DNA from 2 places in the Saccharopolyspora sp. NPDC045941 genome. Region 2 is predicted to be linked to the other one. Evidence: riboswitches for the same ligand, from Rfam matches in the RefSeq annotation. Region 2 holds a riboswitch; the other holds the start of a gene.
The links. Region 2 has a riboswitch for thiamine pyrophosphate ahead of thiC (phosphomethylpyrimidine synthase ThiC). Riboswitches for the same ligand answer to the same signal wherever they lie in the genome.
Positions count from the first base shown of each region.

Region 1: another riboswitch for thiamine pyrophosphate. It lies ahead of AC07FN_RS35905 (purine-cytosine permease family protein); the one in region 2 lies ahead of thiC (phosphomethylpyrimidine synthase ThiC).

Region 1 is NZ_JBWKKU010000063.1:13,592-27,902, forward strand. Features, by position in the region: gene AC07FN_RS35890 (carboxylesterase/lipase family protein) at 1-1,231, opposite strand, end outside; gene AC07FN_RS35895 (MBL fold metallo-hydrolase) at 1,252-2,148, opposite strand; gene AC07FN_RS35900 (helix-turn-helix transcriptional regulator) at 2,277-3,125, shown strand; gene AC07FN_RS35905 (purine-cytosine permease family protein) at 3,134-4,459, opposite strand; TPP riboswitch at 4,450-4,562, opposite strand; gene AC07FN_RS35910 (helicase HerA-like domain-containing protein) at 4,606-6,117, opposite strand; gene AC07FN_RS35915 (VOC family protein) at 6,292-6,675, shown strand; gene larE (ATP-dependent sacrificial sulfur transferase LarE) at 6,860-7,684, shown strand; gene larB (nickel pincer cofactor biosynthesis protein LarB) at 7,681-8,349, shown strand; gene larC (nickel pincer cofactor biosynthesis protein LarC) at 8,346-9,494, shown strand; gene AC07FN_RS35935 (YybH family protein) at 9,595-9,999, shown strand; gene AC07FN_RS35940 (SGNH/GDSL hydrolase family protein) at 10,082-10,948, shown strand; gene AC07FN_RS35945 (GNAT family N-acetyltransferase) at 10,981-11,529, shown strand; gene AC07FN_RS35950 (hypothetical protein) at 11,765-12,175, opposite strand; gene AC07FN_RS35955 (xanthine dehydrogenase family protein molybdopterin-binding subunit) at 12,328-14,311, opposite strand, start outside.
Region 2 is NZ_JBWKKU010000025.1:92,055-106,365, forward strand. Features, by position in the region: gene thiD (bifunctional hydroxymethylpyrimidine kinase/phosphomethylpyrimidine kinase) at 1-224, opposite strand, end outside; gene thiC (phosphomethylpyrimidine synthase ThiC) at 385-2,028, opposite strand; TPP riboswitch at 2,022-2,143, opposite strand; gene AC07FN_RS21550 (Uma2 family endonuclease) at 2,272-2,880, shown strand; gene AC07FN_RS21555 (peptide deformylase) at 2,881-3,462, opposite strand; gene AC07FN_RS21560 (DUF3263 domain-containing protein) at 3,627-4,076, shown strand; gene AC07FN_RS21565 (LytR C-terminal domain-containing protein) at 4,076-4,717, shown strand; gene AC07FN_RS21570 (AAA family ATPase) at 4,779-6,977, opposite strand; gene pssA (CDP-diacylglycerol--serine O-phosphatidyltransferase) at 7,482-8,423, opposite strand; gene AC07FN_RS21580 (phosphatidylserine decarboxylase) at 8,420-9,142, opposite strand; gene AC07FN_RS21585 (M48 family metallopeptidase) at 9,644-11,611, opposite strand; gene moeA (molybdopterin molybdotransferase MoeA) at 11,712-12,956, opposite strand; gene AC07FN_RS21595 (TIGR00266 family protein) at 13,044-13,727, shown strand; gene AC07FN_RS21600 (cold-shock protein) at 13,998-14,201, shown strand.

The DNA of each region.
Region 1 (14,311 bases), on a different contig from region 2:
CCACCGCGTGCGCCGCGCCGAGAGTTCCGTCCACTGCGGACGATCGCCAGGCGAACTCGTAGGTGTAGGTCGGGCCCCGCCCGCGTGCCGCGTGCGCCTCGGCGAGCCGGCGGCTTCCCGCCCCGAACAGCGCGTCGCCCATGATCGCCGAACGCAGCTCGCCGGGGCTCGCTCGCGGGTGCCGCGCCCGGTGCTGAGCGACCAGCGCGGCGGGGTCGGCGTGCACCCGGGCCGCGACGTCGTGCACGTCATCGTCGGTCGAGGTAGTCGTTCTTCCTTGCGGCGCAAGGTAGAGATTGCCCTCCTCGGTGTTCGTGCCGACGATGAGCGCGACCTCGGCGCCGGCCCCGTCTGCCACTGCTTCGGCGGGCTGGCGGTCCAGCACCAGGCTGAACGCGCTGAGCCCGAGCAGCGGGTCGAACCGGGTGCTGGTCCGCAGGTCCAAACCGCCGAGCGGCGCGTCGACGAACCGTTCGTCCGGCACCCGGGCGAAATCCGCGACGGTCGGCTCGATGCCCAGTGCGTCCGCTGCGGCGCGCGTGACCCGAGCCGCCTGCTCCCTGGAGAACGCGCCCAGCCCGTTTCCGCTCTGCACGATGGCGCGGTGGAACAGGCCCTCCGCTTCCGGACTGGCGAGAACACCGCTCGTGATCGTCGCGCCGGCGGACTGGCCGAACAGCGTGACGTTGCCCGGATCGCCGCCGAATTCGGCGATGTTGTCCCGCACCCAGCGCAGCGCGGCCACCACGTCGAGCAGTCCGCGGTTGGCCGGCGCGCCGGGGAGGTCGAGGAACCCCGGGATGCCCAGCCGGTAGTTGAGGGCCACCAGCACCACGCCGTCGCGGGCGAAAGCCGTTCCGTCGTGCAGCGGCGAGCGGGTGGAGCCGGTGATGAACCCGCCGCCGTGCACGAAGACCATGACCGGGCTGTTCCGGGCGTCCGGCGGCGCCCACACGCTGACGGTCAGGTAGTCCTCGCCGCGAATCCAGCCGGGCCCGAAGTAGGGCGACATGTTGAGCGCCCCGAAGCCGTCCCGGCGCGGTTGGGGCGCGGTCGGCCCGGGCAACGTCGCGTCCCGGACGTGCTGCCACGGTTCGTGCGGCGCCGGCGCGGCGAACCGGGCGGCGCCGGTCGGCGGTGCGGCGTAGGGGATGCCGAGGAAGACGTGCGCGTCGCCGTCGGCGCGGCCGCGGACGGCTCCCGCGGTGGTGGTGACGATCGGGTCGGACACCCGTTTCTCCTGTTCTTCCGTCAGATTCGGGCGAACGGGGCCCATCCCCCGATGGCGAACCGGTCGCCCTCGCGGACGACCTCGGCACCGCCGTGACCGCCGAGGTGCGCGGGCAGCACCAGCGCGTTCGCGTCGGCGGCCCAGCCGAGCAGCCGCCGCCGCGTGGCCCTGGCCCGGGCCGGGTCCTCGCAGAAGCAGCTGTTGGTGTCGGGTTCGACGAACTGCAGGGCGGTGTGCAGCAGATCGCCGACGAACAGCGCGCGGTCGCCGCCGGATTCGAGCGTGACCACCGACGAACCAGGGGTGTGCCCGGGCGCGAGGTCCAGCCGCAGGTTCGCGTCGATCCGGTAGCCGTCCTCCCACAGCACCGCGAGCCCGGCCTCGTGCACCGGCGCGACGCTGTCCTCGAAGACGTTCTGGTTGCCGCGGCCCAGGTTCGGCCGATGGCCGTTCGCCGGGTTCCAGAACTCGAAGTCGGCCCGGGGCATGAGGTAGGTGGCGTTGGGGAACGTCGGCACCCAGCTGCGGCCGTCGAGGTAGGTGTTCCAGCCGACGTGGTCCACGTGCAGGTGCGTGTTGATCACCAGGTCCACGTCCTCCGGCCGCACCCCGGCCCTGGCGAGATCGCCGAGGAAGTCGGTGTTCAGGTGGCTCCACACCGGCGAGTACGGCCGCTCCTTGTGGTTGCCGACGCCGGTGTCGACCAGGATCGTCCTGCCCTCGCTGCGCAGCAGCCACGTCTGGATGGCCGACATGCAATCGCCGGTGTGCGGGTCGAGGAAGTCCGGGGCGAGCCAGGGAGCGTTCCAGGCGCCTTCGGGACTCTCCGGGAAGAAGGTGTCCGGCGGCATCTCGACCGGACCGAAGTACTCCACGACCCGGGTGATCGTGACGTCGCCCAGCACGATTTCGCGCATGTTCCCTCCGGGGTGTTCGCTGGTGTTCCGTCCACCGTGCGACCCCGGTGCGCCGACCGGCCAGACCCGTGTTCGCCTACCCCCGGCAGGGTCAGGCTCACCGGCCGAGCGCGGCGGATACTGCGGGTATGGGTGTTCCTGGCTTGCTGGGCGAGTTCCTCCGGGCACGGCGTGCGCGCCTGCGCCCCGACGACGTCGGCCTGCCCGAGTTCCACGAGCGGCGACGCGTGGCGGGGTTGCGGCGGGAGGAACTGGCGCAGCTGGCCGGGGTGAGCGTGTCCTATTACACGCGCCTGGAGCAGGGCCAGTCGGTCAACGCCTCCGACGCGATCCTGGATGCCCTCGCCGGAGCCCTGCGGCTCGACGAGCACGAGCGCGAACACCTCCACCAGCTCGCCGCGCAACGTCCCCGGCCGCAGCGCCGCCCTCCGCTGGAACGGCTCGACCCCTTGACCCGCGACCTGCTGCGGTCGTTCGGGGCCGTGCCCGCGCTGGTCCTCGGCAGGCGGACCGACGTGCTGGCCTGGAACGCGCTGGGCCACGCACTGCTGGCCGGGCACCTCGACCGAACCGCTCCGGAACGCCCGGCGGACCGGCCGAACCTGGCCCGGATGCTGTTCCTCGACCCGCACACCCGCGACCTCTACGCGGACTGGCAGCGCAAGGCGCGCGCCGTGGTCGGCAACCTCCGGCAGGTCGCGGGGCGGCATCCCGAAGACGCCCTGCTGGCCTCGCTCGTCGGCGAACTGTCCATGAAGAGCCCGGAATTCGCGGCGCTGTGGAGCGATCACCGAGTCAAGCCCTGCGAAGCGGACGAATACGAGCTGCGTCATCCGCTGGTGGGCGCGCTCGCGGTCGCGCAGCAGATCCTCGTGCCGGCCCGCTCGCCGGAGCAGTCCGTGGTCGTGGTCACGACCGCGGACGGCTCCGGTGCGGAGAACGCGATCAAGCTGCTCGCGATGCGTACGCGGGATTAGCGTGCGTCTCAGCTCTCCGCGCCGCGGCGGCGGAAGGCGCCGATGATCGCGGCCGCGAGGGCGGCCACGACGAACGACGTGAGCGCGGCGCTCATCCACGCCGGGACGGTGAAGCCGAGCGCGTCCCGCAAACCGGTCCACAACTGGCTCCACCAGCCGAGTTCGCCCGGGTTGATCAGCTGGAACGCCGCGAAGCCCAGGAACCAGGCCAGCAGCATGCCCCAGCGGGACGGGGCCTGCGCGGACAGGTCGTAGCTGCGGCGGCGGCCGTGCAGGAAGTAGTCCACCGCCAGCACGCCGAACATCGGCACGAACACCGAGCCGATCAGCAGCAGGAAGTTCGAGAACTCCGCGATGTCCAGGGTCAGCGCGAGCAGCGTGATCAACGACCCGATGATCACGCACAGCACCCGGCGGTCGGCGCTGGGCCGCAGGTTCTGGATGGAGACCGCGGTCGAGTAGGTGTTGGCGAAGGACTGGTCGACCTCGCGCAGCACCAGGATGCCGAAGAAGATCACCCCGAGCGGCACCGCGAGCATCGGGTCGAACACCTTGTCCGCGTCGCCGGCCACCATCGCCAGCCCGATCAGCCCCAGCAGGTAGCAGGCGATCTGGGTGACCGAGTAGCCCACCGTCGCGGCCGTGAACGCGCCGGACACCGACTTCGAGTGCCGCGAGTAGTCCGAGGCGACCGGGATCCAGGACACCGCGACCGCCAGCGCGGCGTCCGCGCCGGGCCAGAAGCCCTGCCAGGAACCGGTGTTCATGTCCGGCAGCGGCTGCCGCAGCAGCTGGACGAAGAAGTACACCATCGCGATCGCCACCGCGATGCTGACGTAGCGGCGCAGCAGGCGCAGCGCGCCGAGCGGGCGCAACGTGAGCACGGTGGTCAGCGCACCGGCCACCAGCACGTACAACCAGTGCGGGCCGCCGCCGAACAACGCCTCCGCGCCCTGCGCGATGACCAGGAGTTCGAAGGTTCCCCAGCCGATCAGCTGCAGGATGTTCAGCACCGTCGGCAGGTACGACAGCTTGGTGCCGAACAGGCCGCGCAGCAACATCATCGCCGGGGCGCCGGTGCGTGCTCCCGGAACGGCCGCGAGGCCGACCATGATGCTGCCGATCACGGTGCCCACCACGCACGCGGTGACGGCGGCGGCGAACGACAGCTGCGGCACGCCGGCCGGCGCGAGCACGGCCAGCGCGCCGCTGAAGCCGAGCAGGCTCACCCCGAGGTTGCCCCAGAACGCGCCCTGGTCGAGCACGCCGAGCGTCTTCGGTGCCGGTTCGTCCAGGGTGTGCGGAACTTCGGCACGATCGACGTCAAGCGCCATCAACAGCTCCCTACGCCGGCATTATCCGGACAGGTTCTGCGGTCGGTGGCGCTGTGGTGCCACCCTCTCAGCCCGGTGCGCCCGAGCTCCCGCGTGGATTGAGTCGGCGACACCCTACCCCGATCAGGTGACCGATGCCAGCCGGGTCACCGACGGCGGTTGCCGAACAGGCCGCGGGTGATCTCCCGCCCCAGCGCGCTCGCCGCCGAGCGGAAGAACGACCGCACCGCGGGATTGTCCATCGCCTTCTCCAGGAATCCCGACGCTTCCGACTTTTCCGGTACTCCAGACTTTTCCCGCGTCTCGGGCGCGGCGGCGACCTTCTTCGCCAGGAGTTCGTAGGCGGATTCCCGATCGACGGTCTGCTCGTACTTCCCGTGCAGATCGGATGAAGCGGCGGCGGCTCGCACCGCGTCCTCGCCGATCGCGCCCATCAGCGAGCGGGGCGCGCGGAGCCGCGTCCACGCGACCGGCGTCGGCGCACCGGTCTCGGAGAGCACCGTCACGATCGCCTCTCCGATGCCCAGCGACGTCAGCGCCTCGTCGAGCTCGTAGTGCTCGGTCGTCGGGTAGGTCTTCACCGTGCGCGCCAGGGCCTTCTGGTCGTCCGGGGTGAACGCCCGGATGGCGTGCTGGACCCGGGCGCCCAGCTGGGAGAGCACCGCGTTGGGCAAGTCAGTGGGCAGCTGCGTGCAGAAGAACACGCCCACCGCCTTGGACCGGATCAGCTTGACGGTCTGCTCGATGCGCTCCAGGAACGCCTTGGACGCGTCGCTGAACAGCAGGTGCGCCTCGTCGAAGAAGAACACCAGCTTCGGCCGGTCCAGGTCGCCGGCCTCCGGCAGCTCCTCGAACAGCTCGGCCAGCAGCCACATCAGGAACGTCGAGAACAGCACCGGGTCGGCCTGCACGTCGTCGAGCTCCAGCAGGTTCACCACGCCCCTGCCGTCGACCTGCCGGAGCAGGTCTGCGACCGCCAGCTCCGGCTCGCCGAAGAACTCGTCCCCACCCCGGGCCTCCAAATTGGACAGTGCCCGCAGGATCACGCCCGCGCTGGCGGCCGAGACCCCGCCGATGCCCTTGAGCTCGGCCTTCCCCTCGTCGCTGGTCAGGTACTGGATCACCGAGCGCAGGTCCTTGATGTCCAGCAGCGCCAGCCCGCGCTCGTCGGCCCAGTGGAAGATCAGGCCCAGCGTCGACTCCTGCGTCGCGTTCAGGCCGAGCACCTTCGCCAGCAGCAGCGGCCCGAAGCCGGTCACGGTCGCGCGGATCGGCACGCCCCGACCGCCGGTGCCCAGCGACAGGAACTGCACGGGGAACGCCGCGGGCCGCCAGTCATCGCCGACCTCGGCGGCGCGGGCCGCCACCTTGCCCCCGCCCTCCCCGGGAGCGGACAGGCCGGAGAGGTCGCCCTTGACGTCGGCCAGCAGCACCGGCACGCCCGCGTCGGACAGCTGTTCGGCCAGCAGCTGCAGCGTCTTCGTCTTGCCCGTGCCGGTCGCGCCCGCCACCAGGCCGTGCCGGTTCATCGTCGCCAGCGGGATCCGCACGGCGGCAGCGGCATCCACCGAGCCGTCGACGACCACCGCGCCCAGCTCGACCGCCGCGCCTTCGGTCGCGTAGCCCGAAGCGATCTCCTGTGCCGCGTTGCCCGCCACCGCGCCCTCCGATCCTCGCCGGTTCCCACCAGCTCGACGCTAAGCCGCCGGGGACCCGTCCGGGCGACGCGCCACCCGGACGAGCGATACCAGCAAGGGCCGGTATTGACCTCGACCTTGGTGTAACTCCTAGCCTCGGGAACAGCGGAACACGACGAGGAAGGCGAGAACACCATGCCCGTCCAGCTCAACCACACCATCGTCGCCACGTCCGACAAGGTCGCCCACGCTCGGTTCGTGGCCGACCTGCTCGGCCTCCCGGACCCGGAACCGTTCGGCCCGTTCATGTGCGTCCAGACGTGCAACGACGTCACGCTGGACTACCTGGAGACCGACGAGAAGATCGTCCCGCAGCACTACGCGTTCCTGGTCAGCGACGAGGAGTTCGACGAGATCTTCGGGCGGATCAAGGCGCAGGAGCTGCCGTACTGGGCCGACCCGGCGCACCAGGAGGCGGGTGAGATCAACACCCGGGACGGCGGTCGCGGCGTCTACTTCGACGACCCCGACGGCCACGTCCTGGAGATCCTCACCAAACCCTACGGCAGCGGCCGGTAGCAGATTCCCCCTGGTCAAGCACGGAGAGCGCGTTGGGCCGCGGCAGCCGCCCAGCGCGCTCGCGCGCGCGTGCTCCGGGGGGATGGGATCTTCCGCCGAATCCGGTTAGAGTGTGGTCAGACCACCTGTCAGGACCATGGCGTTCCCGTCGCCGGGCGGTCGAAGGCGGAGGAAAGGAGCCACCGTGAGCGTGCCCGAACTCGATCGTCTCCGGCAACGGATCGGCGCGGAGGAGGCCCTCGTGGTGGCGTTCTCCGGCGGCGTCGACTCGGCGCTGCTGGCGGCCGTGGCGCACGAGGTGCTCGGTTCGCGGATGCTCGCGGTCACCGCCGTCTCGCCCAGCCTCGCCGCCGACGAACGCCGGCAGGCCAAGGAGTTCGCGCGCGGCCGCGGCTTCGCGCACATCGAGGTCTGCACCGACGAGGCCGACCGCCCCGAATACGCCGCGAACGACGGAAACCGCTGCTACCACTGCAAGTCCGCGCTGTTCGACGCGCTGGAGCCGCTAGCGGCCGCCATGGGTGCCGGCATCGCGCTGGGCACCAACCTGGACGACCTCGGCGACCACCGGCCCGGCCAGCAGGCAGCCGCGCAGCGCGGCGTCATCGCGCCGATGGTGGACGCCGGGCTCAGCAAGGAAGCGGTCCGGCGGGCCAGCCAGGAACTCGGACTGTCCACTGCGGACAAACCGGCGGCGGCGTGCCTGGCCTCGCGCGTCGCCTACGGCGACCCGGTGACGCCCGAGGTGCTCGGCCGCATCGAGGAAGCCGAAGCGGCGATCCACCGCCTCGGCTTCGAGGTGTGCCGAGTGCGGGCGCACGGCCAGGGCACGGTGGCCCGGCTGGAGGTCCCGGCGGCCGACATCGACCGGGCCGCGGCGCGGCGCGAAGAGCTGGACCGCGCGGTGCGCGAGGCCGGTTTCCAGTTCTGCGCGCTGGATCTGGCGGGATTCCGAAGTGGACGGATGAACGTCCTGCTGCCGCTGCTGCCCGCCCGGACCGCCTCATGACCGGGTTCACCGATCTCGGGTACGCGCGGGTCGACACCGACCGGGAATCCCGGCAGGGCCTCCCCGAGGTCGTCTACGCGCCCGGCAAGCAGCCCGCGGAGATCGCCGGCATCGTCGCCGAACTCCTCGCCCGGGGCACCGGCCCGGTGCTGGTGACCCGCGTCGAAGCCGACGTCGCCGCGGAGATCGAGGTGCCCGGCGGCACCTACCACGAGACCGCGCGGCTGCTGGTGTGGCGACCGGCGGCGGCCGGGGCGTTCCGGGTCTGCATCGCCACCGCGGGCACCTCGGACTGGCCGGTGGCCGCCGAAGCCGAAGCGGTGGCGGCCGCGATCGGGCTGTCCACCGAGGTGGTCCGCGACGTCGGGGTGGCCGGGATCCACCGGCTGCTGGCGGCCCGCGACGAGCTCGACCGTGCCGACGCGGTGATCGTGGTGGCGGGCATGGAGGGCGCGCTGGCCAGCGCCGTCGGCGGGCTGGTGGCCTGCCCGGTGATCGCGGTGCCGACGTCCACCGGTTACGGCGCGGCCCTGGAGGGCGTGACGGCGCTGCTGGCCATGCTGACGTCCTGCGCGGCGGGCCTGACCGTGGTCAACATCGATTCCGGGTTCGGCGCCGCGATGGCCGCGCACCGGCTGGCCCAGGTGGTGGCGAAACCGCGATGATCCTCTGGCTCAACCCCGTCACCGGCGTCTCCGGGGACATGCTGCTCGGCGCTCTGCTCGGCCTCGGCGCGCCGCTGGACCGGGTGCGCGCGGCCGTGGAGTCGACCGGCCTGCCGGGCTGGCGGCTGTCCACCGAGCAGGTGCAGGTCAACGGCATCGCGGCGACGAAAGCGGTGGTGGACGTCGACGACACCAGCACCGAACGGCACGCCTCGGAGCTGATCGCGCGAGTCCGGCAGGCCCGGCCCGAACCCGTGGCGGAGCTGGCCGCCGCGGCGATCACGGCGATCGCCGAGGTGGAAGGAGCCCTGCACGGCGAGCACCCGGACGACGTGCACCTGCACGAGATCGGCGGGCTGGACACCGTGGTGGACACCGTCGGCGTGGCCGCCGCGCTGCACGCCCTGGGCATCACGACCGTGCATTCCGCGCCGCTGGCGCTGGGCAGCGGAACGGTGCGGTGCAGCCACGGCGTGCTCCCGGCGCCCGCCCCGGCGACCCTGCGGCTGCTGCGCGGCGCGGCCGTCGTCGGCACCGACCTGCCGGGCGAGACGGTCACGCCGACCGGCGCGGCCCTGCTGCAGGCGATCGGCACCCGCTTCACCCCTCCCCCGGCGATGACCGTGCAGGACACCGCCTACGGCGCGGGCACGCGCCGGTTCCCCCAGCGCCCCAACGTGCTTCCGGCGACGCTCGGGGTGCCGCTGGGCGCCGGACCGGCCGAGCCGATGGTGGTCCTGGAGTGCAATGTGGACGATGTGACCGGCGAGGTGCTGGGGCACGTGATCAACCGCGCGCTGGAGCGCGGCGCGGCGGACGCCTGGACGACGCCGGCGACGATGAAGAAGTCCCGCCCGGCCCAGGTGCTGCACGTGCTGTGCCGCCCGGAGCTGGAATCCGGGCTGTCCGACCTGGTGCTGGCGGAAACCGGCAGCCTCGGGATCCGCCGCCACGCGGTGGACCGCCGAGCCCTGCCCCGCCGGACCACGACGGTCACGGTGCAAGGCCACCAGATCCGCGTCAAGCACGGCCCCCACCACGCGAAACCGGAGCACGACGACGTCGCAGCGGCAGCGGCGGCCCTGGGCCGCCCCCTCCGAACCATCGCAACCGAAGCCCTCGCGGCCGCGCGGCGAGACACCTGAAAAACATCGTTTCCGCTGGTCAGGCACCGTGTCTACGTCGTGTTGCCAGAGCGACACCAAGTGCACACGGGCGTGGGGCTGCTGCGCGAGGGGCCCGCCGGTGCCAGACTCGCAGACCATGGACTGGGAGCAGGTGCGTGCGTGGGTCGCCGGGTACGAGCGGGCCTGGCGCACCCCGGGCGTCGACGCGCTCGCCGGGATCTTCTCCCCGGACGCGAGCTATCGGCAGGCCCCCTACCTCGAACCCGTCGTCGGCCTTGCCGCCATCGGGCGGATGTGGGAGGCCGAGCGGGTCGGGCCCGATGAGAAGTTCCAGCTGACGAGCAGCCCCGTGGCGCTCGAAGGCGACACCGCCGTCGTCCGGGTCGAAGTCCGCTACGGCGGTTCGGTGCCGCAGGAGTACCGGGACCTGTGGGTCATCCGGTTCGCCCCGGACGGGACGTGCCGGGACTTCGAGGAGTGGCCGTTCTGGCCCGACAAGGACTACCGCGCCGCGCCCGGCTGACGCGCCGATTCTTCGCCCAGCGGTCGCCGGATGGTCACCGCCGCCTCACCGCCGCAGGAAGCACGGCCATCACGATGATCACGTGCAGGACGCGATCACGGCGGGCCCGCGCGGCCCGCGGAGAACACGGACCGTCGCGGTGCTCGGCGATTCGGTCGCCGTGGGCATGGGCGACCCGGTGGCCGGCGGCTGGCGCGGGTTCGCCCCGCTGCTGGCCGAGGCGCTCGGCGCCGCGGAGCTGGCGAACGTGGGGGCGAGCGGCGCGCGCATCGCGGCGGTGCACGACGCCCAGCTGCCCGCCGCGCTGCGGGCCGCGCCGGATGCCGCCGTGGTGATGGTCGGCATGAACGACACCATGCGCTCCGACTTCGACGCGGGCCACCTGCGGCGGCAGCTGAACGACGTCGTGGGGGCGCTCGTCGCCACGGGCGCGGTCGCCGTGACGATCCGCTACCACGACCACGGCCGGGTCTTCCGGCTCCCCGGGCCGCTGCGCAAGGCGCTGGCCAGGCGGATCGACGAGCTCAACCGGATCTTGGACGCCGTCGCCGCCGAACACGCCGCCGGCGTCGTGGACCTGGACCGGCTGCCGGGCTCCTACCACCCGGCGACGTGGAGCGTGGACCGGCTGCACCCCTCCGAGCTCGGGCACCGGATGCTCGCCGCCGCCTTCGCCGACCGGTTCGCCGCGGCCGGGCTGGCCGTACCGGGCACGGTGTCGCTGGAGTGCTCCGGCGGCGCGCGGGTCAGCGGGTTCGACCACCTTCGGTGGCTGCTCGCCAAGGGCGTCCCGTGGCTGTTCGGCCGCGGCCACCACCTCCTCCGGTACTCCCTGAAGATCCTCCTGCGCGCCGCGCTGGCACCCCGCCGAAACATTTCGTCCATTGAGGACTCCGAACGCGACGCGAATCCGGAAAAGCCGCTCAGGAACGTCGCCGCACCGGACTAGGATGCGTTCGACCGATCTCTGAACGGAGAAGCATGTTCAGCCATCCTCTCACCGAAGACGCCGCGCTGACGCCGCTCGAACCCTGGCAGGCCGCCGAGTTCACCGCCCACGCCGAGCGCTACCGCGACCACCTGGCACCGTGGCTGCCGTGGACCGAGATCGTCACCGACGAGGCGTCCGCCCGGGCCTTCCTGCAGAGCTACGCCGACCGGCAGGCCGCCGACGAGGGGCGCATCTACGGGATCCGGCTGCGCGGCGATCTCGTCGGCGGGATCCTGTTCCGGATCTTCGACGTGCCTTCGGGCGTCTGCGAGCTCGGCGTGTGGCTCGCGCCGGAGGCGGAGGGGCGGGGCCTGATCACGCGGGCCGCGACGCACCTGATCGGCTGGGCCATCGGGGTGCGCGGCATGAGCCGCGTCGAGTGGCGCAACGACGCGGACAACCACCGGAGCAAGGCGACGGCACAGCGCCTGGGCATGACCCTCGACGGCGTGCTGCGCGAATCCTTCCTGTACCAGGGCCGCCGCCGCGACGTCGAGGTCTGGTCCCTGCTCGCCTCCGACTGGCGCTCCCGCTCGTGAGAAATGATTTCTTCAATGGGCTTGCGTGGCGGTGCGGGTAGCGGCCCCCCTGCGGGAATTACGGCCGCCGTCTGGACTGTGGGAGCCCCGACTTACGTATGACCGAATACGCGGCATCGGGGCTGTCCTCGCCAGACGACGTCTGAGAACCCGCGGCGGTGCAAGCTGAGTCCCTCACCGCATGCGGCTGACGCCGCATTCCGAAAGGACGCGTAAGCCGATCCGCGCCCGGACGTCACCGGGCGAGCTCGCGGTACCGGTCGACGGATTGGCGCATGCCGTGATCCGGGTCGGCGTCGTAGGTGCCGTCCGGGTTCCGCGGCCCGAACGACTGCGGGACGTACAGCGAGGCACACGAGGGGTTCTCGTCGGCGAGGCGCCGGAACTCCGACCAGGCCTGGTCGTACCCGGCGATGTGGGCGCGGATGGCCGCCATGTCGTAGCTGCCGGTCCGGTCGCCGGCGAAGCCGCGCAGCATCGCGCCCCAGCCGTGGTGGATCACCCGGTGCAGCAGCAGCCCGTACCTGCTCGAAACTCGCAGATATTCGCGGGTTTCCGGATCCGTGGGCCGGATCTGGGCGGCCAGCCGGTCGATGCGGGCCCAGATCGCCACCGCGGCCGCCTTCTCCGCCAGCGCCGCGTCCACCAGCCCGGAGCATGTTGCGGACCCGCAAGTCCTCCACCGCGATCGGGCCGTGGTTTTTAGCCAGGTCCGTGTGTTCACGACTATGAACAGCAACAAGGAAGACACTTCCGCCCTTTGTGGACGATGTGCTGAGGAAGACCGAACCGCACGCTCTACCTGGACAGGAACCTGTCCAGGGTGATGGGCAGGTCCCGGACGCGGATGCCGGTGGCGTGGTGGGCGGCGTTGGCGATCGCCGCCGCCGTTCCCACGATGCCCAGCTCGCCGATCCCCTTGGCGCCCATCGGGTTCACGTACGGGTCGTGCTCGTCGATCCAGTCCGCCTCGATGTCGCCGATGTCGGCGTTGACCGGGATGTGGTACTCCGCGAAGTCGTGGTTGACCACGTGCCCGAACCGGGGGTCGACCACGCTGTGCTCGTGCAGCGCCATGGACAGCCCCATGGTCATCCCGCCCAGCAGCTGCGAGCGCCCGGTCTTGGCGTTGATCATCCGGCCGACCGCGAAGATCCCGAGCAGCCGCGGCACCCGGAGCTCCCCGGTCACGGTGTGCACCCGGACCTCCGCGAACTGCGCGCCGAAGCTGTGCATGGACAGCTGCCCGGCGTACGGGTTGTCCGGCAGCGCCCCGGTGACCTCCACGCCCTCGTCCGGGACCGGTTCCCCGGCCGGCAGCTCGGTGCGCAACCGGCGGGCCGCGTCCACGATGGCCGAACCCCAGCACAGGATGCCGGTCGACCCGCCCGCACCGGTGGCGTAGGGCAGGTCGGTGTCGCCGATGCTCAGCGCCACCTCGGACATCCCGACGCCCAGCGCGTCGGCCGCGATCTGGGTGAGCGCGGTCCACGCCCCGGTGCCGATGTCGGCGGCGCCGATGAGCACCCGGTAGCGGCCGTCCGGCCGGGCCTGGATGATGGCCCGCGAGCCCGGCATGCTGAACACCGGGTACGTCGACGCGGCCACCCCGGTGCCGACCAGCCACGGCCCGTCGCGGTGCGCGCGCGGCGCCGGATCGCGCCCGGTCCAGCCGAACCGCCGCGCGCCCTCGCGCAGGCAGGCGACCAGGTTCCGGCTGGAGAACGGCCGGCCGGTCTCGGGATCGGTGTCCGGCTCGTTGCGGATGCGGAACTCGACGGGATCCAGGCCGCAGGCGATCGCCATCTCGTCCATGGCGACCTCCAGGCCGAACATGCCCGGCGCCTCGCCGGGCGCGCGCATCCACGACGGCACCGGCACGTCGAGCTCGGCCAGCCGGTGCGTGGTGCGGCGGTTCGGGGCGGCGTACATGAGGCGCGTGGGCACGGCGGTCTGCTCGGCGAACTCCTTGATCCGGGAGGTCTGCTCGACCACGTCGTGGCTGATCGCGGTCAGCACGCCGGATGCCTCGCAGCCGAGCCGGATCCGCTGGATGGTGCCGGTGCGGTAACCGACCACCGAGAACATCTGCTGGCGGGTCAGGACGAGCTTCGCCGGTCGCGGGGCGACGAGCTGCGCGGCCATCGCGGCCAGCACCACGTGCGCGTGCGGCAGCCCCTTGGAGCCGAAGCCGCCGCCGGTGTGCGGGCAGACCACGTGGATCCGGTGCGGTTCCATGCCGAACAGGGCCGCGATCGTGTCGCGCACCCAGTGCACGCCCTGCGTGGAGTCGTAGAGGGTGAGCTCGTCGTCGGTCCACATCGCGATGGTGGCGTGCGGTTCCAGCGGGTTGTTGTGCTCCTGCGGCGTGGTGTAGGTGGCGTCGACGACCACCGCCGCGGCGGCCAGCGCGCCGTCCACGTCGCCTTCGACGGTGTCGGTCGGGAAGCCGCCGTTGACCTCGCCGGGCTTGACCAGGTCGGTGCGGGCGGGGTGGAGGGAGACGTCGTGGGTGCGCGTCTCGTAGCTCGGCCGCACCAGGTTCGCCGCCCGCCGGGCGGCCTCCGCCGTCTCGGCGAGCACCGCGCCGATGAACTGCCCGCGGAAGGCGACCTCGGGCGACTGCAGGATCGCCAGTTCGGCGTCCTTGGTCGAGGCCAGCCGCGGCGCGTTCTCGTGGGTCAGCACGCCCAGCACGCCGGGTTCGCGCATCGCCGCCGCGGTGTCGATGCCGGTGATCCGCCCCAGCGCGATGTCCGACTGCAGCGGGAACACGTGCACC
Region 2 (14,311 bases):
ACGGTCTCCGGCGGGATCTCGACCAGCCCGGTGACGCCGACGGTGTTCTGCACCGTCACGGCGGTGACCGCGGTCATGCCGTGCACGCCGCAGGCGAAGAAGGTGCGCAGGTCCGCGTGCATCCCGGCGCTGCCGCCGGAGTCCGACCCGGCGATGGTCAGCGCGGTCGGGGGAGCGGTGTTGTTCGCGGGCCGACGTTCGTGCCCGGCCGAGATCTCGTGCATCCACTTCATGTTACGGCCCCGCTCCGCCCGATCTTCCCAGGCGCGGACCGGCCGGGAACGCGATTTCAATGGAAATTGGACCTTCGATTTCAATGGAAATTGCGGTCCTCCGGCGTGTCGGGCCACGACACGCCGGAGGATGTGGACAACCTGCCCGGGGTCAGTCGGCCAGCGGGAGGTAGACCTTGCCGCCGGCCCCGGCGAACTCGCCGGACTTCTCCCGCATCCCGGCCTCGATCGCCTCGACGCTGGTCAGGCCGCGTTCCGCGGCGAACTTCCGGACGTCCTGGGTGATCTTCATCGAGCAGAACTTCGGCCCGCACATGGAGCAGAAGTGCGCCGTCTTGGCCGGTTCGGCGGGCAGCGTCTCGTCGTGGAAGGCGCGCGCGGTGTCCGGGTCCAGCGACAGGTTGAACTGGTCGGTCCAGCGGAACTCGAACCGCGCCTTGGACAGCGCGTCGTCCCGTTCCTGCGCCCGCGGGTGCCCCTTGGCCAGGTCGGCGGCGTGCGCGGCGATCTTGTAGGTGATCACGCCGGTCTTGACGTCGTCCCGGTTCGGCAGCCCCAGGTGCTCCTTGGGCGTGACGTAGCAGAGCATCGCGGTGCCCGCCTGCGCGATCATCGCCGCGCCGATGCCGGACGTGATGTGGTCGTAGGCGGGGGCGATGTCGGTGGTCAGCGGCCCGAGCGTGTAGAACGGCGCCTCGCCGCAGAGCTCCTCCTCCAGGCGCACGTTCTCGGCGATCTTGTGCATCGGGACGTGGCCCGGGCCCTCGATCATCACCTGCACGTCGTGCTCGCGGGCGATGTGCGTGAGCTCGCCGAGGGTCTCCAGCTCGGCGAACTGCGCGCGGTCGTTGGCGTCCGCGATGGAGCCCGGCCGCAGGCCGTCGCCGAGGGAGAACGTGACGTCGTAGTCGCGCAGGATCTCGCAGAGCTCGCTGAAGTGCGTGTAGAGGAAGCTCTCGCGGTGGTGCGCCAGGCACCACGCGGCCATGATCGAGCCGCCGCGGGACACGATGCCGGTGACCCGGTTCGCGGTCAGCGGCACGTAGCGCAGCAGCACGCCGGCGTGCACGGTCATGTAGTCCACGCCCTGCTCGCACTGCTCGATGACGGTGTCGCGGTAGATCTCCCAGGTCAGCGCGGCCGGATCGCCGTTGACCTTCTCCAGCGCCTGGTAGATCGGCACGGTGCCGATCGGCACCGGCGAGTTGCGCAGGATCCGCTCGCGGGTCTCGTGGATCCGCTTGCCGGTGGACAGGTCCATGACGGTGTCGCCGCCCCAGCGGGTCGCCCACACCATCTTCTCCACCTCCTCCTCGACCGAGGAGGTCACCGCGGAGTTGCCGATGTTGGCGTTGACCTTCACCAGGAACTTCTTGCCGATGATCATCGGCTCGCTCTCCGGGTGGCAGCGGTTGGCCGGGATCACGGCCCGGCCCGCGGCCACCTCGTCGCGGACCAGCTCGGGCGACACGCCCTCGCGGACGGCGATGTACTCCATCTCCCGCGTGATCACGCCGGCCCTGGCCCAGCCGAGCTGGGTCCGGTGCTCCCGCCCGTCGGTCCACCCCGCCCGCATCCGATGAAGTCCACTGTGGACGTCGACGGTGGCGTTCTCGTCGGTGTACGGCCCGGAGGTGTCGTACACGTCGAGGTGCTCGCCGTTGGTCAACTCGATGCGGCGGAATGGCACTTGCAGGCCGGATTCGGTGTTCCGGAACACCTTTCGCGAGCCGCTGATCGGCCCGGTGGTGATCTGGGTTCCGCTTTCGGACGCGTTCGGACGCACGTCGGCCACTGCCATCCACTCCCTACGCCGGCATTACCCGGTCAGGTTCATGCGGTCGGCGGCCCCGGAGTTCTCCAGCCGCCCTCTCAGCCCGCTCTTGGTGCGAGCTCCCGCGGTGTTGATTTGTCGCTGCCCGAGGCTAGCCGGGAGACCGCGGGCTGCCAACCCCGGTTCACCCCGATGACGGCAGGCTGGTTTGCCATTAGGCTCATGACCAGGGCGATCACAACGTTGTCAGGGGCGGTGAGTACGGTGCGTGACGACATCGATACAAGAGGTGATCGCGCTATGACTGCTGCCTTGGCGATCGAGACGGCCACGTGGGAGGAGGCTGTCCAGAGTTGGCAAAAGCTGGATCTTCCCAACAAGGCGTGGCGCGCGGAGATCATCGAAGGAAGGGTTCAGATGACGCCGCCGCCAGGTACTGCTCATAGTCTGATCGCTCACTTCGTGCACCGGGCATTTTTGCGCGCTGTCTCGGACGAATGGGGAATCTTCCAGACGCTCGGTATCGCGATTCCGATGCGTCGTACCTTGTGCGTTCCGGACATTGCGATCGTTCCGCGAGATGCTGTTCCTGATGAGGAGGGCTCGGTTTCAGCGAGCAAGGCGGCGTTGGTCGCTGAGATTACGTCAATCGGCAACGCGGATGACGATCGTAAGAAGAAGCTGTGGGCATATGCCCACGCCGAAGTGCCCTTGTACTTGCTGATCGATCGGTTCGGCGAGGAGGGGCCTGCCGTGTCCCTGCATTCAAAACCGTGCGGCGGGCGATACCTGACTCACCAAAGCGTTCCCTTCGGAGACCCGATCGATATTCCCGAGCCGTTCGGCCTGGTCTTGGAAACCAAGGAATTCTGATCAGTCGTCGTCTTCGGCGAAGGGGTCGCCGGATTCCGCCGGGTCCCAAGTCAGGCCCGGGATTCCCCAGCCGTTGCGGCGGACCATCTTCTTCGCCGCCCGGGCGTGGCGGCCCATCAGGCGGTCCAGGTAGAGGTGGCCGTCCAGGTGGTCGGTCTCGTGCTGCAGGCAGCGGGCGAAGAAACCGGTCCCCTCGACCTCGATCGGCTTTCCGTCCACATCGGACCCGGTGACCTTCGCCCGGCTCGCCCGGCCGGTCGGGTACGACTCGCCGGGCACCGACAGGCAGCCCTCCCAGTCGTCGTCCGGGTCCGGCATGCTCTGCGGGATCTCGGACGTGGTCAGCTCGGGGTTGACCACCACGCCGCGGTGCTGGACACCCTCGTCGTCGGGGCAGTCGTAGACGAACACCCGCAGGTCGACGCCGATCTGGTTGGCCGCGAGCCCGACACCGTTGGCGGCGGCCATCGTCTCGAACATGTCCTCGACGAGGGTGCGCAGATCGTCGTCGAAGTGCTCCACCGGGCGCGTGGGGTTGTGCAGCACCGGGTCGCCGACGACGCAGATCGGGTGAACAGCCATGAGCGGGACTTTAGCGGTTTGGGCAGTCGGGGTGTTCTGGAGCCGGTACTCACCGGTGTGATCCGCTCCCGCCGGGATTCCGGGCATGGTGTAATTGGGGTGGAATCACAGCTGTGTGATTCCAGCGAACGCGGGAAGTCCCGAATCGCGAGGCGAGGAGCCAGATGGACGCCGCCCAAATGCTGACCGCGCAGGAGATCGCTCGTCAGTGCGAGCAGCTGGCGCGCCTGCAACAGCGGAAGCCGAATTCCGATCCGGCACCCGGCCGGCGGTTGCGCCTCGCCGAGCCGATCACCCAGCCGATCGAGCGGATCGTCGAACCGCCGCCGGTGCCGCCCCAGCCCTTACCGCCGGACGGCGAGCTCACCGTCCGGGAGCGGGGCATCCTGGCCTTCGAGTCACAGTGGTGGAAGCGGGAAGGCGTGAAGAAGGAGCTCGCGGTCCGCGAGCTGTTCGACATGTCGCCCTCGCGGTACTACCAACTGCTGAACGCGTTGCTGGACAGTCCGGTCGCCGAACGGGCAGACCCTATGCTGATCAAGCGGCTGCGCAAGGCACGGGCGGGACGGCAGCGCGCACGGGCCGCCCAACGACTGGGAATCGAGTTGCACTGATGGCTTCAGGGGAACCCACCGGACCGGCCAAGGCCAAGATCATCGGCTTCGGCCTGATCGGCGTCGGTGCGATCGCGGGCGTCATCGGCATCACCACGCTGGTTTCCGGCGGTAGCACGTCGAACACGGCCCAACCGTTGCCCCCGGAACCGGGCAACAACCCGCCGGTCACCTCGCTGGCGCAGAACCCGCCAGCTGAGCCCTCCGCGGTGCCGCCCGCCGGCACGACGCCGGTCGCACCGCCGGTGGCGCCGCCACCGGCCACACAGGACACTCCGCCTCCTGCGCCGCCGCAGGGCAACCAGAACCAGGACGTGCCGGTCGGTTCCGGCAACGCGACGGGCAAGATCCTGGTGCGCGTCTACAACAACAGCACCATCGGCGGGCTGGCGCACCGCGCCGCGGAGGACTTCCGGGGCGCCGGTTACGAGGTTCCGGAGGTCGGCAACTACTCGGCGGGGCGCATCCCCACCACGACGATCTACTTCCGGCCGGGCACGGTCGAGGAGCAGCAGGCGAAGGACATGGCGGCCCACTTCGGGGCGCGCGCCGAGGCCCGCTTCGACGGCATCCAGGACGCGACGCCGGGCCTGATCGCCATCATCACCAACGACTACAAGGGCGCGGTAGCCGCCAAGTGACCCGGGGACGGCGCGGTTTCGCGAGGAATCGCGCCGCCCTGGGTGACGTGAAGTCGCGCGGTCAGGAGCGGTTGGTGGCGTAGGCCTCCAGGGACGCGAGCTGGGCCGGGTCGAGGGAGGGCCGGACCGCCTTCCGGGCCGTCGCGAGGTGCGTGGCCGAAACCTCCGCCGCCGAAAGGGATTCGCGCATCGCCGTCAGGGCCGCCTCGCGGATCAGGCCCGCGCAGTCGGCGGCGGAGTAGCCGTCCAGCTCGGCGGCCAGGGCGGCAAGGTCCACATCGGACGCCAAGGGGGTGTTCTTCGCCGCCGCGCGCAGGATCGCCTCGCGGGCCTCCGCGTCCGGCGGCGGGACGTAGACGAGGCGCTCCAGGCGTCCGGGGCGGAGCAGGGCCGGATCGACCAGCTCGGGGCGGTTCGTCGCGCCGAGGACGACCACGTCGCGCATCGGCTCCACGCCGTCGAGTTCGGTCAGCAGCGCCGCGACCACCCGGTCCGCCACGCCGGAGTCCGAGGACTGGCCGCGGCGCGGCGCCAGCGCGTCCACCTCGTCGAGGAACACCAGCGTCGGGGCCGCGTTGGCGGCCCGCAGGAACAGCTCGCGGACCGCCCGCTCGGATTCGCCGACCCACTTGTCCATCAGCTCCGCGCCCTTGACCACGAGGACGTTCAGCCGCCCGCTGCCGGCCAGGGCGCGCACCAGGAACGTTTTGCCGCAGCCCGGCGGCCCGTACAGCAGCACGCCGCGCGGCGGCTCGACGCCGAGCCGGGTGAACGAATCCGGGTACTGCAGCGGCCAGAGCACCGTTTCGGTGAGGGCCTGCTTCACCTCGGTCATGTCGCCGACGTCGTCCAGCGTCAGCCCGCCGGTCTGCAGGTTGTCCGATGTGGACATCGAGATCGGGCGGACCGAGGACAGCGCGTCGAGGAGGTCCTGCTGCCGGATGCGGGGATCGGCGGTGTCGTCCTGGTGCCGCAACGCCGCGCCGACCGCCGCTTCCCGGCACAGCGCCACCAGGTCGGCGACGACGAACCCCGGAGCGCGCTCGGCGACCTCGGCGAGCTGCACGTCCTCGGCCAGCGGCGCGTTGCGCAGCAGCACGCGCAGCAGATCCGCACGGGTGGCGTCGTCGGGCAGGCCGAGGGTGAGCTCCCGGCCCACCAGGCCCGGCTCCCGCAGCCTGGGGTCGATCGCCTGCGGCTGCGAGCTGGTGACTACCACGGCGAGCCGGTCGGTGCCGATCGCGCCGCGGATCGCGTCGAGCGCCACGGTCGCCAGCGGCGGCGGTTCGGTGCCCGGCAGGAGGCTCTCGACGTCGGTCAGCAGCAGTACGCAGTCGCCGGTTGTGCTGGTGGCGCGGTTGATCGCGTCCTGGAGGCGTTGGGCGGCGGTGCGCGGTTCGAGCGCCGCGACGCTGGGCGCCGCGACCTCGACGAGCTCCGAGCCGATCGCGCTCGTCACGGCGCGGGCGAGGGTGGCCTTGCCGACGCCGGCCGGGCCGCTGAGCAGCACGCCGAGGTGCGGTTCGGCGCCGAGGCGGCGCAGCAGCTCGGGCTGCTCGAACGCCAGCCGCAGCCATTCGGTGAGCCGCTTCGCCGTGTCGCGGGAACCGACCAGATCGGCGACCGGGACCGCGTGCTCGGCCGGTTCGACCGGCGCCGGCTGCGGCGCGGCCGGCGCGGTGGGGGAGTCCGCCGGTGCGGCGCCGTCCCGCCATTCGACCACTGTGGACGGTTGCACGGCCACCGCGCCGGGCGGTTCGGTGGAGGCGATGGTGATCAGCTCGTTGGTCCAGGTCATGCCGATGGCGGTGGAGAGCTTCCGGCGCACCTCGCCGGCGTTCGCGGTGGTCGCCGGCGCGACGTCCTGGGGCAGCAGCGACACGGTGTCGCCGGTCCCGAAGACCTTGCCGGTCAACGCCATCCGCACGGTCTCGGGAGCGACGGTGGCGCGGGCGAGCTGCGAACCCGCGATGTTCACCCGCTTCGCGGCGGCGACCTGCACGGGCGCGACGCCCACCTCGGCGCCCTCGGTGAGGCCGAGGTTCATCAACGCCACGTCGTCGAGCAGCAGCACCCCGGTCGGGCTGCCGGGGGCGGCCGCGGCGGCCAGCGCCACGGTGACCCGAGCACCGGTCAGCTGCACGGCGTTCCACGGCCGCAACCCCAGGGCGTCGAGCACCTCGGGATGCAGGCGAACGACGCCGCGCCGGGTGTCCTTGGCGGACGGGGAGAGTCGAGCGGTCAGCGTTATCGACGGCACGCCGCGAGCTTAACCACGCAGAACCGGCACCGAGACCCCCAACGCCCGCCGAATCACGCGGCGCAACACCCGACGCAGGGCCCGGAGGAACCCCCGGCGCAACGCCCGGCGCGGGGCCCGGAGGAACGCTCTGCGGAACGTGGATCCGCAGTTTCAATTGAAACTGCGGATCCACCGGTGTGTCGTGCCCCGGACATGCCGAAGGATGTGGACAACCCGGGGTGCCTGTGGACAACTTCCGCAATTTCAATGGAAATCGGACCTTCGATTTCCATTGAAATTGCGGAACACCGCCGGGAGGAACCCCGCGCGCCGGGCCCTGGCCACGCCCTGGCCGGGCCGCGCCCAGAGCCGGGCCTCCTATCCCGGAGCGGGCCTTCGGGAGTGGTCGGGCCTTCGGGAGTGGCCGGGCCTCCGGGAGCGGGACAGGTCTTCGGGAGCGGGCTGGGTCTTCGGGGGTGGGTCGGGTTTTCGGGGGTGGGTCGGGTTTTCGGGGGTGGGGCGTTAGCGGCGGGGGCCGTCGTTGCGGCTGCGCCGCAACTCCAGGCGTCGCCAGCTGCGGCGGGGTCCGTCCGGGTGGCTGTGGCGGCGCGGTAGGCGGACGCGCCTGGCGGCGCCCGCCACGCTGCGGCGCAGCGGCGGCCGCAGGCCGAGCCGGCGTTGGGTGCGCCGGCGGATCGCGCGCCGCTCTCGCGGCGGTGCGCTCCACGCCTCCGGGTGCTTGGCCAGCCAGTTGTGCCGGTAGACCGCGTACGGGATGTGCAGGAGGTAGATCACCATGGCGATCGCCAGCGAGATCAGCGGGAACATGATTATTCCCGCCGCCAGCAGCGCCACCAGCACCAGCAGCGGTGCCGCCGCCCTCGGCGGCACCTTCACGGTCTTCAGCGACAGCGTCGGCACCCGGCTGACCATCAGCGCCGCGACCAGCACCATCCAGACCATCACCACGTTCTGGTTCGCCCACCAGCCCAGGTAGCCGAAGTGCGCCGTCAGGACGATCGGGAGCAGCCCGAGCAGCCCAGCCGCCGGGGCGGGCACCCCGACGAAGAACTCCTTGGCGTACGGCGGCTGCTCGGCGTCGTCGAGCAGCGTGTTGAACCGCGCCAGCCGGAGCACCATGCACACCGCGAAGATCAGCGACACCACCCAGCCGACGCGGTTGTCCTGCAGCTGCCAGGCGTACAGCGTCAGCGCCGGGGCGACGCCGAAGGACATCGCGTCCGACAGCGAGTCCAGTTCGGCGCCCATCTTGGAGGTGGCGTCGAGCAGCCGCGCGATCCGCCCGTCCAGGCCGTCGAGCACCGCCGCGACGGCGACGGCCGCGATCGCGCCGGTGAGCTGGCCGTTGAGCGCGAACTGGACCGCCGACAGCCCGGCGCACATCGCCAGCACGGTGATCGCGTTGGGCAGCAGCCGGATGCCGGGGGCGCTGTGCATGCTCATGAGGAATGCGTCCCCCGAGGCAGCTCGGCGAGGGCGGTCTCCCCGCCGATGGTGCGCTGGCCGGGCTCGACCAGGATCCGGCTGCCGGTGGGCACGTAGAGGTCCACCCGGGAGCCGAACCGGATCAGGCCGTAGGTGCTGCCGGCCTGCAGCACGTCGCCCTCGGAGACGGAGCAGACGATGCGGCGGGCCACGAGGCCGGCGATCTGCACCACGGCGACCTGGGTGCCGTCGTCGGTGCGGATGACCATCGAGTTGCGCTCGTTGTCCTCGCTGGCCTTGTCCAGGTCGGCGGAGAGGAACTTGCCCGGCCGGTAGGCGATGGTCTCGACCTTGCCGCTCAGCGGGATCCGCTGGACGTGCACGTCGAAGATCGTCAGGAAGGCGCTGATGCGGGTCATCGGCTCGTCGCCGAGGCCGAGCTCGGCCGGCGGCGCCGCGGGCTCGATGTGCGAGATCGTGCCGTCGGCGGGCGCGACGGCGAGCCCCTCGCGGCTGGGCGTGGTGCGGGCGGGCTCGCGGAAGAACCACGCGCACCAGGCGGTGACGATGCCGCCGAGCACGCCCGCCGGGCGCCAGCGGCGGCGCAGCAGAAGGGTCGCGATGGCGGCGCCGAGCACGAACGGGCGGCCTGCCGGGTGCATCGGCGGGATGGTGTCGCGGGCCAGCGCGGCGAGGTGCGCCAGCAGGTTCTTCTTCGGTTCTTCGGCGGTGCTCATCGAGGTGCTACGCCCCTGCGTCGGCGGTCTATGGTGCGGCGGTTCGGCCGGGTTCCCGGCGCGAACGCCGAGCGCCGACCGGTGCCGTCGTCGGTACAGCATCGCGGACGCCTCACGTCAACCGACGCCAGGGGGCGTAGTTGATCAAGAACTACCCTGCTGACCTGCGTCTATCCGATTCCGGGATGCTACCGCCAACGCGCCGCCCAGGTAACCCGGTCGGGTGAGGGAAAGCGAGGAGGCCGTTCGACGTCTCCCCGTAGACGTCGGACGGCCTCCCCGGTGTGGTCCGTGCACCCCCCGACGGCGCACGGTCCTCGGTGTGTCCGCTCCCACTGGCAAGCGGTAGTGGGTTCGTGCGGACGTCTATAGAGATGTATATGGGCGACGGTTCGTTACGCGGTTTCCAGTGTAATTGAGTTCACAAAATGTCCGTAGCCGCTTTTGGAGGACCTCACGGCGCCGTTACATGACGAAGAGTCATCAGAACCCCGCTCGCTCTCACTCATTCGTGTCGACGGGTTCGTCGAGGTTCATCCGCGCTCCCATCAGCTCGCCGAGGCCCCGGTACGGGTCGCCGTGCTCCACGCCGTCGGCCGTGCTGCGCAGCACCAGCTCGGACACGCCGTCCTCGCCGTCGCGCACGCCGATGGCGTCCAGCTCGGACACCGCGTACTCGTCCAGGTACAGCTCCAGCGACAGCGACCAGCCCACGCGGTCCTGGTCCAGCTGCGCGCGGGCCACGTCCCGGCTGTCCACCCACTGCGCGCCGGGCCGCTCCCGGAGCTCGCCGATCGGCGTGGCGGCCAGCTCGGCGAGCTGCTCCTGCTCCGCCTTGCGGAACCGGGCGAGCGTGCCGGCCAGCAGGCGCTTCGTGGTGCTGGCGGAGCTGGGCAGCAGCACCAGGCCGCGATCGGTGACCAGCAGGTCGTAGTTGCCGCCGGGGCACTGCACCGGGCTGACGATCCCGGCCAGCGCGGGCTCGGGCTCGGCGGCGGGGCGGCGCGCGTGGGTCATCGGCACCCCGAGGTCGACCAGCGCCCGGTGCAGGCCCGGGATCAGCCGGGGATCGGCCACCGCCGGGCGGACCAGCCGGTCCGGGTCCAGCGGCTGCCCGTTGGCCAGCCGCACCGTCGACGGGCCGCCCCAGTCCAGCTCGTGGTGCGCCCGCCGGGCGCAGATCAGCGCGTCCACCACGGCGCAGCCGAGCAGGTCGGTCAGCGTGTCGACGGCGGCCTCGTCGATGCGTTCCGGGCACAGGCCGGGGTTGAGCACCGGGTTGACCAGGTCGTGGCCCTGGCCGCGGTGGATGGCGGGCAGGATGCCCGCGATCGTCGGCTCCACCGGCAGCCCGCTCTGCGCCGCCGCGGAACTCAGCAGCGCGGCTCGCTCGGCGACGTGCGCGGCGCCGGCCAGCCGGGCCAGCTCCGGCCAGCCCAGCCGGCGCTTGAGGCCGTCGACCATCAGGCGGTCTTCGAGGTCAGGCACGCTTTTGCGCGGGTTGCGCAGCAACGCGAACGCGGGCCGGTCGTCGATGTCGCGGCCGGTGACCTTGACCCGCTTCATCGCTTCGATGCGCCGGCGCGCGGGCAGGTGGGTGCGGCTGCCGTCCTTGCCCTCGGCGATGGCCTTCTTGACCCGCTCGGCGAGCTCCGGTTTGCGGGTCGGGTGCTCCATGAAGTTGCGGAAGCCCAGCAGCACGTCCGGCGTGTGGCCGACGGCCTTGGCCATGCTGAGGTACTCGTCGGCGTACTCCTGCCAGCCGAGCTCGATGGCGATCCGCTTCCGCAGCGCGGTGGCCGCCGCTCGGGTGCCCGCCTCCCGGACCGCGATGGCGTCGGCGGCGAGCTCCAGGTCGTGGCCGGTGGTGGCCGCGATCGCGGTGAACAGCCGGGCGTAGCCGGTGAACAGCCACTTGACCGGGCCGCCGGTGAGCCCGTCGACGGTGCGCTCGACGCTCGCCGACGCCCGGTAGGCGGTGACCGTCAGCTTGTTGCGCCCGGTCAGCCTGCCGAGTTCGTGCGCCACCACGGCCCGCAGCTCGCTGACGTTGAGCGCGGCCAGCAGCGGTAACCCGAGCTCCAGGTAGCGGGTTCGGATGCGCAGGCCCAGCAGCGCGGTGTCCTCGCGGATGTTCGCGGCCGGGTCGGAGGTGACGCGGATTTCGTCGGGCAGCGGTGCGGCCGCGTCGGCGGAGATCGACTCCACCATCCGCCAGACCTGCGGCTGCTCCGCTCGGTCCAGCCGCACGCCGCGCGGCCGCACCCGGCTCCGCAGCACGGCGCGCAGCCCGATCGCGAAGAGCGCGCCGACGGCGACCGCCGCGAGCGCGGCCTTCACCCCGCTGGACTGGTCGTATCGGAAGGTGAACGCCGAGATCGCGAGCAGCCCGAGGACCAGCGCGATCGGCGCGAGGAAGAAGCCGATGTGCAACGCCAGCGCCAGGGCGGCGCGCCAGGGGCCACGCACGGTGCAGAACTCCGGAGGGGTGGTCGGTAATGGTGGTGCAGTCTTGGGGACGCCGGTGCCATCCGTCAACCAGATGATCTTCCGAGCCCCCGGGGCGGTGCTAGTCGAGCAGCATGACGTCCACTGTGGACCCTGCAGCGAGTTCGGTCACGTCCTCGGGGATCTCCAGCAGGCAGTTCGCCTTGGCCAGGCCCGCCAGCAGGTGCGAGCCGGGCGCGCCCTGCAGCGTCACGCTGCCGGTGGCCGGGTCGAACCGGCCCCGGCGGTACTGGCGCTTGCCCGCGGGCGCGGACAGCGGCTCGGCCAGCGTCGCCTGCCGCACCGGGCGGTGGGTGGCCTGGTGCCCGGCCGCGGCGCGCAGCGCGGGCCGCACGAACACCTCGAACGACACCATCGCGCTGACCGGGTTGCCCGGCAGCGTCACCACGGCGACGCCGTCCCGGTACCGGCCGCAGCCCTGCGGCATCCCGGGCTGCATCGCGACCTTGGTGAACTCGACGCCGGTGCCGGTGAGCGCGTCCTTGACGACCTCGTAGGCCCCGGCGCTGACGCCGCCGGAGGTGATCAGCAGATCCGTGTCGGCCAGGTGCGGGGCGAGCGCGGCGTGGAAGGCCTCGACGTCGTCCGGCACGAACCGCAGCAGCGTCGCCTCGCCGCCGGCTTCGCGCACCGCGGCGGCCAGCATCAGGCCGTTGGACTCGTAGATCTGCCCGGGCTGCAGTGCGGTGCCGGGCGCGACCAGCTCCGACCCGGTGGACAGGACCAGCACCCGGACCGGCCGGTGCACGGGCAGTTCCGCGGCCCCGATGGCGGCCGCGACGCCCAGCTGCGACGGCGCCAGCGCGGTGCCCGTCGTCAGCACGGTGGCGCCCGCCGTGACGTCCTCGCCCGCGCGCCGCACGTGCGCACCCGGCTGCACGGCGGCGAACATCCGCACCTGCTCGGTGCCGCCGTCGGTGCGTTCCACCGGGATCACCGCGTCCGCGCCTGGCGGCATCTGGGCGCCGGTCATGATGCGGTGCGCGGTGCCCGGCTGCAGCGGCGGCACGTCCACCCGGCCGGCCGGGATGTCCTCGTGCACCGGCAGCAGCACCGGCTGCTCCGGCGTCGCGCCGGCCAGGTCGACGGAGCGGACGGCGTAGCCGTCCATCGCGGAGTTGTCGAACGGCGGCAGCGAGATCGGCGCGGTCAGGTCCGCGGCGAGGGCCAGCCCGAGGCAGTCCGCCAGCGGCTTGACCAGCACCGACGTCGGGGCGAGCAGGGCGGCGATCTTCGACTGGTGATCTGCGACCGCGGTCAGAGCGGGTGTTCCGGTTCCGTGCGACACGCCCAGATCATCGGTCATCGACACCCCCGTTGTCCCCACCGGCGTGCGAATAGTCGCACCGATCAACGTGGCAGACTCGTCCCCGGGCTCGTCTAGGAGGTAGCCGTGCAGGTTCGCACCCGTCACACGCCGTCGTTCGGGGTGGCCCGGCTGATGCTCGCCCCGGGCGAGCCGGTGCAGGTCGAGTCCGGTGCGATGCTCGCCACCAGCTTCGGCGTGACCGTCGAGGCGCGCGCCCAGGGCGGCTTCCTGAAGTCGCTGGCCCGCGCCGCGCTCGGCGGCGAGTCCTTCTTCGTGTCCACCTACACGGCCCCGCAGCAGGGCGGCTGGGTGGACGTGGCGCCGAACCTGCCGGGCGACCTGAACGTGCTGGAGCTCGACGGCCGGGTCGGCTGGTGCGTGACGAAGGGCTGCTGGCTCGCGTCCGCGAGCACCGTGCAGGTCGAGACGCAGTGGGGCGGCTTCCAGAACCTCTTCGGCGGCGAGGGCGGTTTCATGACCCACGTCGGCGGCCAGGGCCCGGTGGTGGTCTCCTGCTACGGCGCGCTGGACGTGGTGACCCTGCAGCCCGGCGAATACGTCACGATCGACACCGGGCACGTGGTGGCCTACGCCGACACGGTGCAGAGCCGGCTGCGGCAGATGAACCAGGGCGTCGCCCAGTCGCTCAAGAGCGGTGAGGGCCTGGTGTTCGATTTCGCCGGTCCCGGCCAGGTGCTGACCCAAACCCGAAATCCGCGAGGGCTCGTCACCTGGTTGCAGGCAAATGGGCTCGGCGCTCGTTCCTGAGCGCGAGTTGCGCGGGTGCGCATAGCCGTCGCTTCAAACTGGTGGCGCGGATTTCGCCGAGAGCGCAAATGGGCTCATGCATTCGGACGAATTCCCGAGTCAACTCCACTCCGATAACTGAACGTGGCCATCGACGACACCCGTTCGGCCCAGCGTTTAACGGAAAAGTTGCATTGCCGAACCCGCGACGAGACCTGCTTTCTGGGGTAGCGTTGCCGTTGCTCCAGCGGCGCTTTCGGTGCCGTGCATCACTTTTTAGAGGAGGACGCCGTGGCGGTCGGCACGGTCAAATGGTTCAACTCGGAGAAGGGCTACGGATTCATCGCGGCAGACGGTGGATCTGATGTTTTCGTCCATTACTCCGCGATCAACATGTCTGGTTTCCGAACCCTTTCCGAAGGGGATCGGGTCGAATTCGAAGTGAAAGCGGGACGCGACGGCCGCACTCAAGCAGACGGTGTCCGCAAGGTCTGAAGAAGCAGCTGAACCCGGCTTGCTCGGCGGCGCTGGGTCTCTCGTGAGAAGACACCCGAGAACCCTCGGCGATGCGAGCCGAGTCCCACTCCGCAAGTGGCTGCCGCCGC